Regions from separate parts of the Shewanella sp. SP1S1-7 genome, predicted to be linked through region 4. Evidence: predicted binding sites of a transcription regulator. Region 4 holds the regulator's gene; each other region holds the start of a gene.
What was found. The regulator sigma-54, encoded in region 4, starts transcription at its own class of promoters, with help from an activator protein. The targets are predictions, from matches to a motif close to GTTGGCACGNNNNTNGNNT.
Positions count from the first base shown of each region.

Region 1: a site for sigma-54 is predicted at 2,108-2,126, ahead of flhA (flagellar biosynthesis protein FlhA). Genes of this name have one in related genera too.
Region 2: a site for sigma-54 is predicted at 1,978-1,996, ahead of Q4Q49_RS08295 (FimV/HubP family polar landmark protein). Genes of this name have one in related genera too.
Region 3: a site for sigma-54 is predicted at 2,173-2,191, ahead of flgA (flagellar basal body P-ring formation chaperone FlgA). Genes of this name have one in related genera too.

Region 1 is NZ_JAUOEU010000006.1:12,807-17,267, forward strand. Features, by position in the region: gene flhA (flagellar biosynthesis protein FlhA) at 1-2,071, opposite strand, end outside; gene flhB (flagellar biosynthesis protein FlhB) at 2,255-3,385, opposite strand; gene fliR (flagellar biosynthetic protein FliR) at 3,404-4,201, opposite strand; gene fliQ (flagellar biosynthesis protein FliQ) at 4,206-4,461, opposite strand, start outside.
Region 2 is NZ_JAUOEU010000007.1:177,892-182,352, forward strand. Features, by position in the region: gene Q4Q49_RS08285 (malic enzyme-like NAD(P)-binding protein) at 1-13, opposite strand, end outside; gene rpmE (50S ribosomal protein L31) at 548-760, opposite strand; gene Q4Q49_RS08295 (FimV/HubP family polar landmark protein) at 931-1,896, opposite strand; gene priA (primosomal protein N') at 1,999-4,194, shown strand; gene argS (arginine--tRNA ligase) at 4,329-4,461, shown strand, end outside.
Region 3 is NZ_JAUOEU010000006.1:48,904-53,364, forward strand. Features, by position in the region: gene flgB (flagellar basal body rod protein FlgB) at 1-119, opposite strand, end outside; gene Q4Q49_RS06930 (protein-glutamate O-methyltransferase CheR) at 263-1,102, opposite strand; gene Q4Q49_RS06935 (chemotaxis protein CheV) at 1,202-2,122, opposite strand; gene flgA (flagellar basal body P-ring formation chaperone FlgA) at 2,328-3,035, shown strand; gene flgM (flagellar biosynthesis anti-sigma factor FlgM) at 3,111-3,434, shown strand; gene Q4Q49_RS06950 (flagella synthesis protein FlgN) at 3,437-3,862, shown strand; gene Q4Q49_RS06955 (LPP20 family lipoprotein) at 3,998-4,447, opposite strand; gene Q4Q49_RS06960 (FlgO family outer membrane protein) at 4,444-4,461, opposite strand, start outside.
Region 4 is NZ_JAUOEU010000010.1:126,624-131,084, forward strand. Features, by position in the region: gene lptB (LPS export ABC transporter ATP-binding protein) at 1-701, shown strand, start outside; gene Q4Q49_RS10515 (RNA polymerase factor sigma-54) at 809-2,287, shown strand; gene hpf (ribosome hibernation promoting factor) at 2,316-2,603, shown strand; gene ptsN (PTS IIA-like nitrogen regulatory protein PtsN) at 2,606-3,049, shown strand; gene rapZ (RNase adapter RapZ) at 3,046-3,900, shown strand; gene Q4Q49_RS10535 (HPr family phosphocarrier protein) at 3,887-4,162, shown strand.

The DNA.
Region 1 (4,461 bases), on a different contig from region 4:
TTTGCTTCTCATCAGGTATTTCTTGATATGAAATGACTCTGAGATTAGGAATAGTATGTTTAACAAAGCGTGACAGCGTCGCGCGTAACATACCTGACGTCAACAATATGGCGGGTTGTCCGACCATTTCTTGCTTCTGAGCCGCATCGGCAAGGGACTGCTGCATGCGTTCTGCAAGACCGGGTTCAATGTTAGGACCATCACCACCGGTTGCTTGCATTGACTGATGCAACATCTGTTCCAACTCTGGCGCCAAAGTTATGACAGGGATTTCGAGCTCTGGGCCTGAAATTTCCTGGACGATCATACGTTTCAACGCGATACGGACTGCAGCGGTCAAGACTTCAGTGTCATTACTCTTAGTGCCGTATTCTAACAAAGTTTGCACTATAGTACGCAAGTCTCTGACTGAAACCCCTTCATTTAATAGGTTCTGCATCACTTTTACGACATGTCCTAGTGGCATTACATCAGGAATAAAGCCATCCACCAGCTTAGGCGAGTGTTTCGCAAGCATATCCATCAGTTGTTGCACTTCTTCATATCCTAACAACTTAGCAGCATTATTGGTCAACAATTGACTAATATGGGTTGCCACAACTGTGGCGGCATCAACGACGGTATACCCTAATGTTTGGGCATGTTCACGTAATTCAGGGGCAATCCATACCGCTTCAAGACCAAAAGCTGGATCGCGCGTTTCGATACCATCAAGCTTGCCATAGACTTGGCCAGGATTAATCGCCAATTCGCAGTCGTGACGAATATCCGCCTCACCAACGACTACGCCCATTAGAGAAATGCGGTAGGCATTAGGTGACAAATCTAAGTTATCGCGAATATGCACCGCAGGTACTAAGAAGCCCAACTCTTGCGATAACTTCTTACGGACTCCTTTTATACGGCTTAATAACTCGCCACCTTGGCCCTTATCGACCAGTGGGATCAAACGATATCCAACCTCAAGCCCAATAGTATCAACATGATGTACATCATCCCAACCCAGTTCTTTAGGCTCTTTATCTTGTCTCTCAATCGGGCCAGATTTGACTTGTTCTAGGGCTTTAATGCGTTTTGATTCATTACGCTTATAGACAAAATAGGCAGCACCCGCAGTAATAAAGGCGAAGCTTAAGAACGCCATATGTGGCATGCCAGGAACAATACCCATGACAAATAACACTCCGGCGGCGATACCCAATGATTTATGACTGTCAAACATCTGACTCATCATCATTTGGCCCATATCGCCCGATTCATTTTGACGGGTTACCATCAAGGCGGCTGCGATTGACAGTAATAAGCCTGGGATCTGCGCCACCAGACCATCACCAATAGTCAGCAAGGTATAAATTTCAACCGCTTCAGAGAAACTTAAGCCATGCTGAACAATACCTATGATGAAACCACCTAAGATGTTGATCACTAAAATCATGATACCCGCAACGGCATCACCTTTTACGAATTTTGAAGCACCATCCATCGCGCCATAAAAATCAGCTTCACGGGTCACTTCGGCGCGACGTATTCTTGCTTGGTCTTGGTTTAAGGTTCCAGCATTTAAATCGGCATCAATTGCCATTTGCTTGCCAGGCATAGCGTCCAAGGTAAAGCGGGCGCTCACTTCTGCTATACGACCGGCACCTTTAGTCACCACCGCAAAGTTGATAATAATCAAAATGATAAAGACAACTAAACCAACGGCATAGTTACCGCCGATCACCACAGAACCGAAGGCTTCGATCACCTTACCTGCCGCATCACCGCCATTATGGCCTTCGAGTAATACCACACGAGTTGAAGCGACGTTTAGTGCAAGTCGTAGTAATGTCGCCACCAGCAATACAGTTGGAAAAGCGGCAAAATCTAATGGCCTATCGGTATAAATAGCGACTAACAATACGATGAGCGCTAAGGCTATGTTGAATGAGAAAAGTATGTCTAATAAGAATGGAGGAATAGGTAAAACAATCATGGCCAATGCAGCAAGCACAACCATAGGCGTACCAATGCCTTTGAATGAGCTCAGCCGCATTTGTTTTACTTGACCAAGAGTCGCTTTAACATCCATTCGCTATAACCTAAATTTTGACGTGTAATAAGCGAAAAGCAAAAAACGCGCCAACAAAATAAATCAGACTAATTAAGAAAATTTATACGAGTGACTTATTGATATAAAGAAGAAATAACAGTGGAATATCCATACAAAGTGACATTATCTGACTTTCGCTCCCGAGTGTCAGATGCTGCTAACTTAATATTTTAACTCATCAGGGATGGGCTGATTAAGCGGGACAGGAATAGGTTTACGACCACGTCCTTTCTGATATTGACGTAACTGGAAAACATAAGCCAAAATCTGTGCAACGGCAGTAAATAGTCCTTCGGGGATTTGTTGATCTAACTTAGTCGTATGGTATATCGCCCTCGCAAGAGGTGGTGCAGAGACAATGGCAATATTGTGTTCGCGAGCAATCTCACGAATTTTAAATGCGACGTCATCAACGCCTTTAGCTATGACAAAGGGTGCAGCGGAGCGCTTTACATCGTATTTAATCGCTACTGCAAAATGCTCAGGGTTAACAACGATGACATCGGCATTGGGTACTTCAGCCATCATTCTGCGCTGAGCCAACTCATGCTGCATCTGCCTTACTCGCGATTTCACTTCAGGCTTCCCTTCAGTGTCTTTATATTCATCCTTTACTTCTTGTTTGGTCATCTTAAGTTGCTTGTTGTGATTCCAAATTTGGAACGGCACGTCGATGACGACAATCAATAAAATAGAGGAACACAACAGGATAAACATCCACACAAGTAAATCTAATGCGTGGTAAATATTACCAGGAAGATGATCACTAGATAGCAACATAATATCATTGAAGTAAAAGCTCAGTAATAAATACGCAGAAAATGCCACCACAGAAAACTTGGCAATCCCCTTCGTCAGCTCAACTAACGCCTGCACACCGAACATGCGCTTCAAACCTGCGACTGGGCTCATTTTACTGGCCTTAGGCATCATGGCTTGGGTAGAGAAATTCATCCCGCCAAGGGATATATTGCCAATGAAAGCGACAACCACAATTAACAGCATAATTTTTGCCATGGGCCAGGCGATTTCGCTCGCGACAACGCCCCATACATTAAACATTTCTTCAGTATCAAAAATTTGCGCCCTGTCCATGGTGAAAACAGTCTCAAATACCCGAGTTAAACTTGTGGCTAGACTTGGACCTAACATATAAAAGCCACATGCAGCGGAAATTAATACCGCTGCTGTACCGAGTTCTTTCGAACGCGCAATTTGTCCTTTTTCCCGCGCCTGTTCGAGACGTCTCCCAGTGGGTTCCTCACTGCGTTCACCGCTTGACTCTTCAGCCATGGGCTGCTCCTAATACCGTCATATCAAACCATCGGCGTTACATTGAAGCGCTAACATATCGCAAAGCAGCACTTGAGCCGCAGTCCACACTTCATCAAAATGGGCCATAACAGGTGTTAAGGTTAACCAGAGAATAAACAATCCGCCAATCATAGTGATCGGAAAACCAATAGAGAAAATATTTAATTGCGGCGCGGCGCGGGTCATCACACCGAAGGACAAGTTCACTAATAACAAGGCAATAATCGCGGATATCGACATAGTTAATGCCGCACCAAACATATACGAGCCCCAATCTGCTAAAGCACGGTAGCTAGTGAGGGTTAATCCTTGATTAGAAATGGGTAGGGTCTCAAAACTCGCCACCAACATACGGATCATCAACAGATGGCCATCTACGGCTAAGAAGATTAATGTCGCCAATAATAGAAAAAAGTTACCAATAACGGGTGTTTGCTGACCCGAACCAGGATCAACCATAGAAGCAAACCCGAGACTGGTTTGCATACCAATAATCTGGCCGGTTAATACGAAAACTTGCATCACCATTTGAGTCACAAACCCCATGGCAACACCAATAATGATTTGCTGCGCAGTAATAAATACTGCACTGAGTGAAAATAGATCGGCATTTTGAACAGGAGGAAGGACTGGTGCTATCGCAAAGGTAATCGCCATGGCTAATAGTAAGCGCACACGAGTTGGAGTGGTTGCGGCCCCAAATACCACCATCACCATTAACATGCTAGCAACCCGAAACAGTGGCCACATATAAGCGGCAATGGTCTGCATTAACGTATCGAGCAGCAGCTCCATTGGATTAGCCTATTACTTGCGGGATGCGATTAACCATCTCGACAAAAAAGTCCATTAGGGTTTCAACTAACCAATGTCCCATGAACATCAAACCGAAAAGTGTCACTAACAATCGCGGTAGAAAACTTAAAGTTTGCTCGTTAATCGAAGTCGCGGCTTGAAACACGGCGACAATCAAACCAATACCCAGCCCAGGTAATACAATTGCAGACACCATCATGACAATAACAGCGAGAGCCTCACGAAAAATATCAATTAGC
Region 2 (4,461 bases), on a different contig from region 4:
GAATATCTGACATTTTAAAATCCTGAAATGCGACATTTATAATTTATGAGAGTAAGGCCTACCAACACACATCTAGTCTCACCAAAGGGTGATGTTAATAGTCTGGCTGGTCGGGGTAAGATACGCCAATAAGGGGGATTTTTAAATAAGAGATTCAGAAATTTCACTTTAGCCTGCAAATATCACCTCTAAGCTTAGTTTTATAAACTTATCTCCTATAATAAAGCTGCATTTCTTAATATATTTTGTAGGAAACAAACATATATTTTGTAGTTATAGCGCTAGTTGTAGCGAGTTAATCTCAAAAATGTTGGTTAAATTACAATATATGACAGCTAGCATATTTATCTTATAGATAATTGCTATAAATAAGTCGAATTACATACTTGAACTCGCAATACTCAGTAAGTTGACGATTAATTGAGTGACGTCGTACCAGATGGGATTTAACATAAGTATTAAGATAGGCGTAAATAAAGCAGTTCAGCAAATGACAGAAAGCAAAAAGGCGCCATAGGCGCCTTTTCTAGAAACATTGCAATCGCAATTATTTCTTTGCAAGCACTGCGAAGCGCTTGTTGAATTTGTCGATACGACCGCCAGTATCAACAACTTTTTGTGTACCAGTGTAGAATGGGTGACAAGCACCACATACGTCTAAATGCAGATCTTTACCAGCAGTAGAGTTTACTTTGATAACGTTACCACAAGTACAGTTTGCAGTGATGATAGCGTATGTTGGGTGGATACCTGGTTTCATTGGGGTTACCTCAAAAGTGTAAGGCCATGTCGCTCTTCCAACCCGTAGTCGGACACCACATGCATGTTAATAACAATATGTTTAGGGCGCAGAATGGTACAGCATACCCACAAGGGATACAAGTAGATTATCTGAGCGTTTGGCGGCTATTTTGACTTTAGTTCGCCGCATCATTTTCCCGCCTCTTTAGCTTCAAACATCGCCTGCGCCTCTTTGGCGTTAGCATGCTGTGCCAAAATCATTTTCGAAGGGCAGGACAGAGCCGCATTACTCTTGAGTGCGTTGATTTTATTTTTTGAGAAAGCCGCTGGATTCGCCTCGTAGATCGCCAGCATAGCGCCATAAACACTCACGTCCCAATCGTTGGCATAGCGATTCGCGATACGCCACAAGGTCTCACCTGCAAGATAAGTTAACTGACAATGTTCAGGTGTCTGCGAAGCTGTTGGGGACGTTTCAGCGGCATTCACTTTGAGTTCGCTATTTGTTGTCTTAACTGCTTCAGTGGCCACTATTTGCTCATCCGCTGCTTCAGGAAATTTAAAGCCAGTCACAACTTCAGCCGCTGGCACTGTGGGCTTAGTATTTACATGAGCATCTACATCAGTATCTACATGAATATTTGCAGCCGTAATAACCGTCGCAGGCTTAGCCTCCAACACTCGCGTGGATTCAGCGGCCACTTTTACAGGCTGAGCATTCACTTTATCCGCACGCTTTTGCACCTGCGCTGTCGTCGTATTTTTACTGCCCGATGCTGCTTTTGCGGTTAGCGTGGCCAATGTTGGCTTAGCCTCGCCAAATAGATTGATACTTTTGACCTCATACCATCGGTCGAGTCGATACTCCCTCACTAAGAGTTTAGCCTTGTCATCTTTTACATCTTCAACACCCGTGAGCAAAACTAAAAAGCGATTAAGCTCCTCAACCATTAACTTTTCTTCGCCGCCAGCTTGCTGCACCACAAACTCTAAGCGCGACATGTCTTGATTGTCCGCAATCACATTCACCCTGAGTTTTGGATAACCGCCTAACTCAAACATGCGGCTGTTAACGCTCACATGGGAGACTTGTGCCATGCTAGATGCGCTACACACTAACGCGAGTAGACCTAATGATTTCACTCTATTAGCCATTTATTTACTCTCAACTATCCTTGGTAAACCATCATTAGGGCTAGCCCTAGCCAGCCGCGCTGAGTACACTAAACCACATTCTTGCCTAAGACTTGCCAGCATATGTCATTGTTTGTCGAAGTTGCGTTACCTGTGCCTATGCGGCAAACCTTTAGCTACCGCGTACCCGAAACTTATCCTAGTACACCGCAGATAGGCGTGCGCGTTAAAGTCCCCTTCGGTCGTCAACAATTAATCGGATTAGTCACAGGTATCACAGATACATGTAGCTTAGCGCCTAAGCAGATTAAGTCTGTGCTTGAGTTTATCGACGATAAACCTTTGTTGCCTGAATCACTTTATAAATTAACGCTTTGGGCCGCGAGATACTATTTTTGCAGCCAAGGGCAGATGCTAACCCAAGCCTTACCAGTGGCCCTTCGCAAAGGGCTCGATGCCGCGCCACAAAAGATCCAATTCTGGCAATTAACTGAAATAGGCCAAAATATTGCGCCCGAAGCGGTTAAACGAGCACCCGCACAGAGAAAATTACTCGAGTTACTCAAACCCGCCAGTTTAACCCAAGAAGAAGTGATCAGCTTAGATATCAGTAAAGCGGCACTTAAAGCCCTAGAAGATAAAGGCTGGGTGGCACGCCACGAAAAAATCGCCGAGCTTAACCTAGACTGGCGCACCACACTCGAAATGGACGAAACGCCACATAAACTCAATAAAGAACAAGCCGTCGCCGTTGCCACTTTAAATCTGCAACAAGGATATCACTGTACTTTATTAGAAGGCATTACCGGTTCGGGTAAGACGGAAGTCTATTTGGCGGTGCTGGAAGAAATCCTCAAGCAAGGCAAGCAAGCGTTAATTTTAGTGCCTGAAATCGGTTTAACACCCCAAACTATCAATCGCTTTAAGCGCCGTTTTAAAGTCAATATCGCCATATTGCACTCAGGGTTAACCGACAATCAAAGACTCGAAGCATGGCGCCAAGCCCGCTGTGGTCAGGCCGCCATCATTATCGGCACCCGCTCAGCTTTGTTCACGCCTATGGCCTATCCCGGCATTATCATACTCGATGAAGAGCACGACAGCAGCTTCAAGCAACAGGAAGGCGTCGGTTATCACGCCCGCGACTTGGCAGTCATGCGTGGCCATTTAGAATCAATTCCTGTGATATTAGGTACGGCAACCCCCTCACTCGAAAGTCTACAAAATGCTTTAAGTGGCCGTTACCATCATTTGCAATTGGGTGAGCGCGCGGGCGTTGCTAAAAAAGTGCGTCAAGGCATTATCGACATTAAAAATATGCCGTTAAAAGCAGGCATGTCGGTGCCGCTGCTGAACGAAATCCGTCTGCATTTAGACGCAGGCAACCAAGTGTTACTGTTTCTCAATCGCCGCGGCTTTGCACCCGCCCTGCTTTGCCACGAGTGTGGGCACTTACACGAGTGCGACCGCTGCGATGCGTTTTTCACTGTGCATCAATCTCTTGGCGAAATTTGCTGCCATCATTGTGGCAATCAATACGCTATCCCTAAGCAATGCCATAAATGCGGTAGCACTATGCTGATGGGCCAAGGCATAGGCACTGAACAACTGGCCGAGGCGCTGCAACAGGAGTTTCCGAAACATCCAGTCGTGCGCATCGACCGCGATACCACTCGCTTGAAAGGCTCATTAGAAACCCACTTAAACGCAATTCATAAGGGCGAATATAAAATCCTCGTCGGCACGCAAATGCTAGCTAAAGGCCATCACTTTCCTGATGTGACGCTTGTTGGGCTACTCGATGTCGATGGCGCCTTATTTAGCGCCGACTTTCGCGCGCCCGAGCGTTTTGGGCAGCTCTATACCCAAGTCGCCGGGCGTGCGGGCCGTGCCAGTAAACCCGGCACGGTATTATTGCAAACTCACCAGAGTGACAATCCTATTTTGCGAGATTTGCTGCACCGCGGTTATGGCGAGTTTGCCCGTAGCCAGTTAAAAGAGCGCCAACAGGCACTGCTGCCGCCAGCATGGCATATGGTGTTGGTACGCGCCGAAGCGCATTTAGCCAGTGATGCCGATAACTTTCTCAACGCCTTCGCCGCGCTCTTGCCGCAAGATAAAGAATTTGAGGTGATTGGTCCTATGCCAGCGCCCTTAGATAAAAAAGCCGGCAAGTTCCGTCGCCAACTGCTATTCCAAGCTAAAAACCGCAACCGTCTGCAGCAAGAGTTTGAACGTATTCATCCGCTTGTAGAACAACTGCTCGAAGCTAAACGCTGCCGATGGAGCTTAGACAGAGATCCGCAGGATCTCCTCTGAGTCGAGTATTTGATAAGTATTTAAGCGCCATTTGATAAAAAATCATCGGGAAGATAGCAATTGTTAAGCACAAGCGGCTAAAATATGCGGTTATTCCCTGTATTCACTCTTAAAGTTAGTGCCGATTAGAACCCATGAAATCACATATCCAATCATTACTTGAACAAACTCTAGAATCCTTTAAACAACAAGGTATTGTGCCTGCTGACTTTGAAGCGCGCATTCAGGTAGATCGAACCAAGGATAAGAGCCATGGCGACTTGGCAA
Region 3 (4,461 bases), on a different contig from region 4:
GCTTTATAATGTGGCGTATCGGCGTTAGCGATATTGCTCGAAATGACTTCAGCTCGCTGCGCTCTAATACCGAGAGTGTACTGATGCACACCCAGTGCATTATCAAAATTGATCGCCATAAAATTGCCTCCTCGTGTTACTCACGGAAACAAAGCAATTCATGTGCCAACATCAGGAGACAATGAAAATAACAATTAGGATAAGCAAGTGATGGGTAAAAAATTACCGACAAATGTCGGTAATTTTCTTTAAAGCTGTAGACTTAAGTCTTTTTCTGGTAATAAATCCCTGGGTTACAACGGACCATATCAAACTCGTCCGTTAAACCAGCTATAGATTCGGAAGCACCAAGAAATAGAATGCCTTTTGGATTAAGAGCGGCAGCGAATTGCCGCAAAATTTTTGCCTTTGCCTCAGGCGCAAAATAAATCAGCACATTGCGGCAAAAAATAATGTCGAACTTACCAAGTAAGCTATAACTTTCAAGCAGATTATGTGCTCTAAAGTTCACTAAACGCTTAACATTATCCTTTAACTTCATATTGCCTGAAGGCAAAGCATCAAAAAACTGACGCTTACGCTCTTCGGATAAACCGCGTGCTAATGCCAAGCTATCGTACTCAGCATTTTTGCAGCGTTCTAACATGGAAGGCGATAAATCCGTAGCTTGAATCGAAGCACTACCAGCAAGCGCACCAGGCTTCTTTTGTTGATACTCAAGAATCGTCATCGCCAGTGAATAGGGTTCTTGCCCAGACGAACACGCGGCCGACCAAATCTTAAGTGGACGACCTAAACGACTATACTCAGGTAACAAAACGTTATGCAATAACTCAAATGGATAACGATCACGGAACCACAGGGTTTCATTGGTCGTCATAGCATCAATCACTTCTGCCCGAAGCGCGCGTTCCGTTGGCTTCATCGAATGCTTAACCACATCGGATAAGGATGGCAGGTTATATTTCCCCATTAAAGGAGCAAGACGACTGCGCACCAGATATTGCTTATTTTCACCCAGTACGATGCCGCTGTGTTGCTCTAAGAACAACCTAAATTGATTATATTCAGCCTCAGCGAGTGATTTATTTGGCACATTCACATCCTAAATCCTATTGCAAGCACCAAAATCAGTGCGAAACCATCATGTTACAAAGTCGAGATTATAGCGTAAAGCATATATAGGTACTAACTACTGAACTTACAAACTTAAGTGCTTATTCACTGCAGCAGCCAGTTCGTCGGGATTAAACTTAGCGATAAAGTCATTGGCCCCCACTTTTTGAACCATTGCCTGATTGAATACTCCACTTAACGACGTATGCAGTACCACTTTAATATGCTTGAGCTTAGGATCATCTCGGATCTCCGCGGTCAGGGTATAACCATCCATCTCAGGCATCTCAATGTCTGAGATAATAAGAGGGATTTCATCGGCAACATTGTCCATTTCTTTGGCGATTTCTTTGAGCTTATCTAATGCTTCTCGGCCATCTTTTGCGGTATCAATTTGTAAGTTCAATGACTCGAGTGAACGAATAATCTGCTTACGCGCCACGGCAGAATCATCGATAACCATAATATGATAATGCTGGGTTCTGTCGAGGGTCAGCTTTTCATTGGCTTCTTCACTGATGGCAGTTTTAACCGGTGAAATCTCATCTAAGATTTTTTCAACGTCGAGAATTTCAACCAATTCACCTTCAATCTCAGTTACAGCCGTCAGATAAGAATAACGACCCGCACCTTGAGGAGGAGGCATAATCGCTTCCCAATTCATGTTGATAATCCGCTCAACCGAACTGACTAAGAAGCCTTGAACGCTGCGGTTATATTCAGAAATAATGATGAAGCAGTTTTCAGTACTCGCTAAAGGTCTACCGCCTGTTGCCGCACTCAAATCAATAACTGAAATAGTCGTACCGCGAATATGCGCGACACCTTTTACAAAAGGATTAAGTTTAGGCAAAGTGGTCAGTGGTGGGCACTGCAGTACTTCTTTCACCTTAAACACGTTAATCCCAAACCGTTGACGACCGTTTAACTTAAAAAGCAGCAATTCTAAACGGTTTTGACCAACGAGCTGGGTTCGTTTGTTGACTGAATCAAGAATACTCGACATAACTCTGCCTTGTTGTTCTGTTTATGTACGGCCCTATGACTCGTTTGAGTATAGGCATATTAATTGCTTACGTCTTATCTATCGATAAACATAGTCGAAACTGAGTCAATCTTCTGACAGTGATGCAAATTATTATTACAGTGGTCAGCTTCGAACTTGATAAAAGTATAGGTGCATTCTGGCGTTACAAGCTAGTCTCTTCATTATGAAAGTAAATTTAGTCTGTTTTTTTAGTGTTTTCACCCTCTTCATGCCCGCTTTTGCGAGTGCAGAGCCTATTGTTCCCACCGTATCGGCCATCTCAGAATTAGCTAAAGCGCTTATTTCAGAAAAAATATCTGTGCCAACTAATGCCAAAGTCGATATTTCGCCGCAATTAGTTGACGCAAGAATGCTGCCGTCACTATGCTCGTCGCCGATTAAGGTTGAATTGGCGAGTGACAGGGAAATTAGTCGTAATAACACCCTAAAAGTCAGCTGCGATACACAAGAGCTCGCTTACCCTTGGCAAATTTATATCTCGGTGAGAGTGGATATTTTATTCCCCGTTGTGGTCACAACTGAAACCTTAGCGCCTGGCGAACTCATCTCCCCTAGCCAAGTTGAAATCCGTTACATTGAGCAAAATAGTTTACGGGGCGCTGAATTTGATGACCCAAGTAAATTAGCTGGTGTGCGAGTCAAACGACGCATCTCGAAGGATAATCCTATATTGAGCAATAACTTATGCTTCGTGTGTAAAAACGACTCGGTATCTATTTATGTTCGTTCTAACTCATTCGAACTTAAAACTGCGGGCGAAGCCCTACAAGATGGCAATAAAGGCGATCGGATCAGAGTCAAAAATAGCAGTTCAAACAAAGAACTAGATGCTATAGTCACGGGCATTGGCGAAGTTGAAGTAAGAATGTAAAATATTCTAAAGCTTTTTTATAAGCTGCCGATACCCCAGTTAAGAAATCCCGTACACACGACGCTGGAGCCGAAAATGGCAATTGATATTAGCAAACTCAACACTGCAACGACCGCACAAGTTCGTTCAGGTGCAACTAAAACTAGCAGCGATCAATCTGCTCAAGTTGCCACAAAATCGACAACACCACAAAGAAGCGACTCAGTGGTGATTACAGCGCAAGCGCAACAACTGCAAGGAGCTCAGACTAAAATGGCGAGCCTTCCTGAAGTTGATCAAAAGAAAGTGGCCGAAATTAAACAAGCTATCGCCGAAGGCCGCTACAAAATTGACCCCGAAAAGTTGGCTGCCAATATTGCAAGTTTTGAAGCCGAACTTAATGACTTGAATAAAGAGTAACTATGACTGAAATAGCTAAACTGGTAGATCTACAACACGCCCATTTGGCTGTTCTTAAGCAAATAATACTCAAGGAAAAAGGCGCTTTGGTTGACCAAAACGCCGATTTACTGCTTTCTCTTGCTAACGAAAAATCACAATGTCTGAAAGAACTCAAGACTAATGACGATATTCTGGCAAACCACACTGATAAGTCTCAACTCACTCAGCAAAGTGAACTCGTGCATAAAATGGCCGTTGTCAAAGACGCATTAACTGAATGCAAAGAACTGAACGATCAAAATGCCAGTTTAATTGAGATGAATTTAGCCAGTCTCAATCGCTTCGCTCAAGCTTTACAAGCCAGTAGAAACGCCTCCAGCCTTACGTATAACGATAAAGGCAAGACCTCAACTATCTCAAGTTTAGGTAATGATTTAAAAGCCTAACAGGCGCATCAATTCCCACTCTGTATTTCCAGCCTCTAAACTTTGATTAAAGATTAAACTTTGATACTTTGCAGAAAAAGAAAAGCCGCATACTACTCGTATAGTTAGCGGCTCAATAGAGTCATGTAGAAATGACTAGAAATACGTGACTTCTTTCACTCGCTGTGGACGACTCTGTTGTTGATACAGTGCCCATACCCGTGAAAAATCCAGTTCTAACTCAGTGACATAATGATCGCCAGCCGGATAACTCTTTACAACCCGCGCCCCACGGATCACCCCAGAAACCGACGCTTTAACATTATCGTCCGTCAACATCCAATCACTGACACTGCTGTTTGCCGTTATTTTCTGCCCATATACTTGTTCCGCTAATTCACGGTAGGCCACAATTTTTGATGCTTGCATGGCCATCAACACTCTTTGTGATTGCTCTTTAGCCGGTTGAGTCGCTAAGGGCGCATATCCTATGGCCGTTAACTTAGGAAAACTCGGCGGCGGCACATCTTCCCATTGCACATATCTATCTTTAGCAGCGCAGCCAGTTAGCATTAGCGCCGCAATAACTAAAAGGTAGCGTTTCATTTTCCATCTCCTAA
Region 4 (4,461 bases):
TGGCAAAGAGTTATAAGAGTCGCCAAGTGGTTAAAGACGTCAGTCTGACGGTCAAAACCGGTCAAGTCGTTGGCCTACTCGGCCCGAACGGCGCGGGTAAAACTACCACCTTTTACATGGTCGTCGGTCTGGTTAAAAGCGATAAAGGCCACATCTTTATCGACGATGATGATTTAACCGCAGATCCTATGCACCTGCGCGCCCGCAAAGGCATAGGTTACTTGCCGCAGGAAGCCAGTATCTTCCGTAAGCTGACCGTCCATGACAACATCATGGCCGTACTGCAAACGCGCAAAGAATTGAAGAAAGAGCAAAGGGAAGAACAACTCGAGCATCTGCTCGAAGAATTCCACATCACCCACATCCGTGACAGCCAAGGCATGTCATTGTCGGGGGGCGAACGTCGCCGTGTCGAAATTGCACGGGCGTTAGCAGCAAATCCTAAGTTCATTTTGCTCGATGAACCCTTTGCTGGTGTCGATCCGATTTCGGTTATCGACATTAAAAAGATTATCGAACAGCTCAAAAGTCGTGGCCTTGGCGTGTTGATCACAGACCACAATGTCCGTGAGACATTAGATGTGTGTGAACATGCCTATATCGTGAGTCACGGAAACTTGATTGCCGAAGGAACACCCGCAGAGATCTTAGACAATCAGCAAGTTAGGGCTGTGTACTTAGGTGAACAATTCAGGCTATAGTTAATCAAGCGGAGCCAATGCAGGCAATTTATGCCACCATTGGACTCCACTCAAGATGATAACAAGCGACCTCATCCAACAATAATAACGTAGGGATCAGCGGTAACATGAAAGCGTCACTCCAGCTCAAACTGGGTCAACAGTTAACCATGACGCCACAATTACAACAGGCCATCCGTCTGTTGCAACTGTCGTCATTAGAACTGCAGCAAGAGATCCAGCAAGCCTTAGATTCTAATCCCCTTCTCGAGCTGGAAGAGGATCAATTCGACGCCACTAAAGACCCTGTAAACCAAACGCTATCCGATACGGATTTCAGTGAATCTAGCACCCTACCGCCAGAAAAAGACAGCTCCACCATAGACACGGCAGAGTCCTTAACCAAAGAATCCATGCCCGACGAACTCCCCATGGACACCACCTGGGATGAAGTGTTCACCGCCTCTCCCAATTCTGGCCCCGGCGGCAGTCGTGAAGACGATATGCCCTTCCAAGGTGAGACCAGTGAAGGCTTGTATGAACACTTAGAATGGCAAAAAAACCTCACACCGTTTTCTGAAACCGATTTAGCCATTGCCACCGCCATTATTGATGCCATCGACGATCAAGGCTATCTCACCCAAAGCACTGACGAAATCCTCGAAGCCATGGGCAATTCTGAGGTTGAGCTCGACGAAGTCGAAGCCGTACTAAAGCGCATTCAACATTTTGATCCCATTGGTGTTGCCGCCCGCGATTTAAGCGAGTGCCTGTTGATCCAACTGTCGCATTTCGCCGCTGACACGCCCAACCTAGAAAACGCCCGCATGCTGATCAAAGATCATTTAGATCTGATCGCAGCCCGCGATTTTAGATTGTTGATGCGTAAGACTAAATTAAAAGAGGATGAGTTAAGAGACGGCATAGCGCTTATCCAAACCCTCAATCCTCGCCCAGGTTTATTGATTACGCCCAACGATGACGAATACGTCATCCCAGATGTGTCAGTGTCGAAGAAAAATGGCCGCTGGGTGGTTGAGCTGAATCCTGACTGCATGCCAAAAATCAATGTAAACCAACATTATGCCTCGATGGCGCGCAGCACTAAAAGCCAAGCCGATAGCCAATTTATTCGTGGTCATCTGCAAGAGGCTAAATGGTTTATCAAGAGTTTAGAGAGCCGTAATGATACCCTGTTGAAGGTGGCGAACTGTATCGTCCAATATCAGCAAGGTTTCTTTGAATACGGTGAAGAAGCCATGAAACCTATGGTGCTGAACGATATTGCCGAAGCGGTAGAAATGCATGAGTCGACCATCTCAAGGGTGACGACACAGAAATACATGCATACCCCTAAGGGACTTTTTGAACTAAAATACTTCTTCTCTAGCCACGTCGGAACTGACGATGGTGGGGAGTGCTCATCCACAGCAATCAGAGCCTTCATTAAGAAACTGGTTGCAGCGGAAAACCAGAAAAAACCATTAAGCGACAGTAAGATGGCACAGCTTCTGGCAGAACAAGGGATCAACGTAGCCCGCAGAACCATTGCGAAGTACCGAGAGGCTATGCTCATTCCGCCTTCTAATCAGCGTAAAAGTTTATAACCTACAGTGGATATCGGAGGACGTTTCTATGCAAATAAACCTGAGTGGACACCATGTCGAAATTACCGAATCGTTACGCGCATATGTAGAAGAAAAGTTTTCAAAACTTGAACGCCATTTCGAACAGATCAATAATGTGCACGTTGTGCTCAATGTCGAGAAAATGCAACAGATTGCCGAAGCGAGAATAAATCTTATCGGTGGTGAAGTTTTTGCTACTTCAGAGCATGCTGACATGTATGCCGCTATAGACGCCCTGATTGACAAGCTTGATCGTCAGGTTATTAAACACAAAGAGAAGTTAACAAAACACTAATAATGGAACTTTGTACCATACTGCGGCCGGAGTGCACTACCTGCGCCACTCCGGGCAGCAAGAAAAAGGTACTGGAACTCATCAGCGACTTAGTCGCTGCCCAGTACCCGACCCTCTCATCTCAAGAGATATTCGAAAGCCTAGTGGCGCGCGAAAAGATGGGGAGCACAGGTATAGGTAACGGCATCGCCATTCCACATGGTCGACTAGCCGATATAGATCAGCCCATTGCCATACTCATTAAGTGTGAAGAGCCGATAGCATTCGATGCTATCGATAAGCAACCTGTTGATATTTTATTTGCACTACTGGTGCCTGCAGACCAATGTCAGCAGCACTTAAGTACCTTGTCTTGCATGGCCGAAAAGCTGAGCGACAAGCAAATATTAAAGCAATTACGCAAGACGCATGATGAAACGGAACTCTATCAGGTAATCACTGGATGAAACTGGTCATAGTGTCGGGCCGCTCAGGCTCAGGCAAATCTGTCGCCCTAAGGGTACTCGAAGATCTCGGCTATTATTGTGTCGATAACCTTCCCTTGCCCTTAATCGGCACTTTGCTTGAGCAACTCAAAGGCAGTAACGATCTCGTCGCCATCAGTGTCGACGTGCGTAACATGCCTGAGCAGGACAAGGTCTTAGTGAAGCAACTGGCGAGCCTGCCTCCTGATACTGAGTTAACCAGCTTCTTCCTCAATTCCAGCGATAAAATTCTGCTCAAGCGTTACAGCGAGACCCGCCGTTTGCACCCTTTGTCGAAGAGCCAAGTCTCTTTGCAAGAAGCGATAAAACTGGAAGGGAAGCTGCTCGAGCCTATGTCAAAACTGGTCGATCATTACATAGATACGTCGAACCTGAATATCTATGATTTAAGCGACCAAGTCAGACAAATTCTGCTCGGCAGCGTCGATAAAGAGTTAGTGATCAACTTCGAGTCCTTTGGCTTTAAGCACGGTATGCCAACCGAAGCCGACTTTATGTTCGATGTGCGCTTCCTGCCTAACCCACACTGGGAACTGGCGCTGCGTCCATTGACAGGCTTAGATGAGCCCGTGGCTGAGTTCTTAAATCGTCAACCACTCGTGAATAAGTTCATCTGGCAAATCGAAAATTTACTGGAAACTTGGCTGCCACATCTCGAGCGCAACAATCGCAGTTATTTAACTGTGGCGATTGGCTGCACGGGTGGGCAACACAGATCGGTTTACGTCGCAGAGCAATTGGCTAAACGCTTTAGTAACGGTAAACATAAAGTTTATGCCCGCCATCGAGAGCTGAATAATGCCAAAGCTTGAACGTCAGATCACCATCTGTAACAAACTGGGATTACATGCCCGTGCCGCCACTAAGTTGGTGGTACTGGCATCCGAGTTTGATGCGACCATCACCTTAATACAAGGCGATAAACAGGCATCCGCCGCCAGCGTGCTCGGCTTATTGATGCTTGAGACTGGCATGGGTAAAACCATTAAACTTATCGCCGAAGGCCCAGATGCTGAGCCCGCACTCGATGCCATTTGTGCCTTAATCGACGCTAAGTTTGACGAAGCCTGTTAGTTTCATTTCATACTCAGTGTTCCACACAGGCACTCAGATTAGTACACATCACACTTAGCACTGCGTATTTGTGCAGTTCACATCTCGTTTCAAAAGCTTGGCGACACATTTGTCGCTCGACGACACGAACCATAGGCGATTACACTAGCGAGCATTACCGCTGACTCACCTTAGTCTTAGCCGCCTTAATCTATGCGTAAAACGCATGACCTATGCCAGAGCGCTCTATCTGTGACTGAAGCATAGTTATCGCGAAGTCACCGCTAAGTCTCAGCCCTGCGCCAAGCAGCGCACTCTCG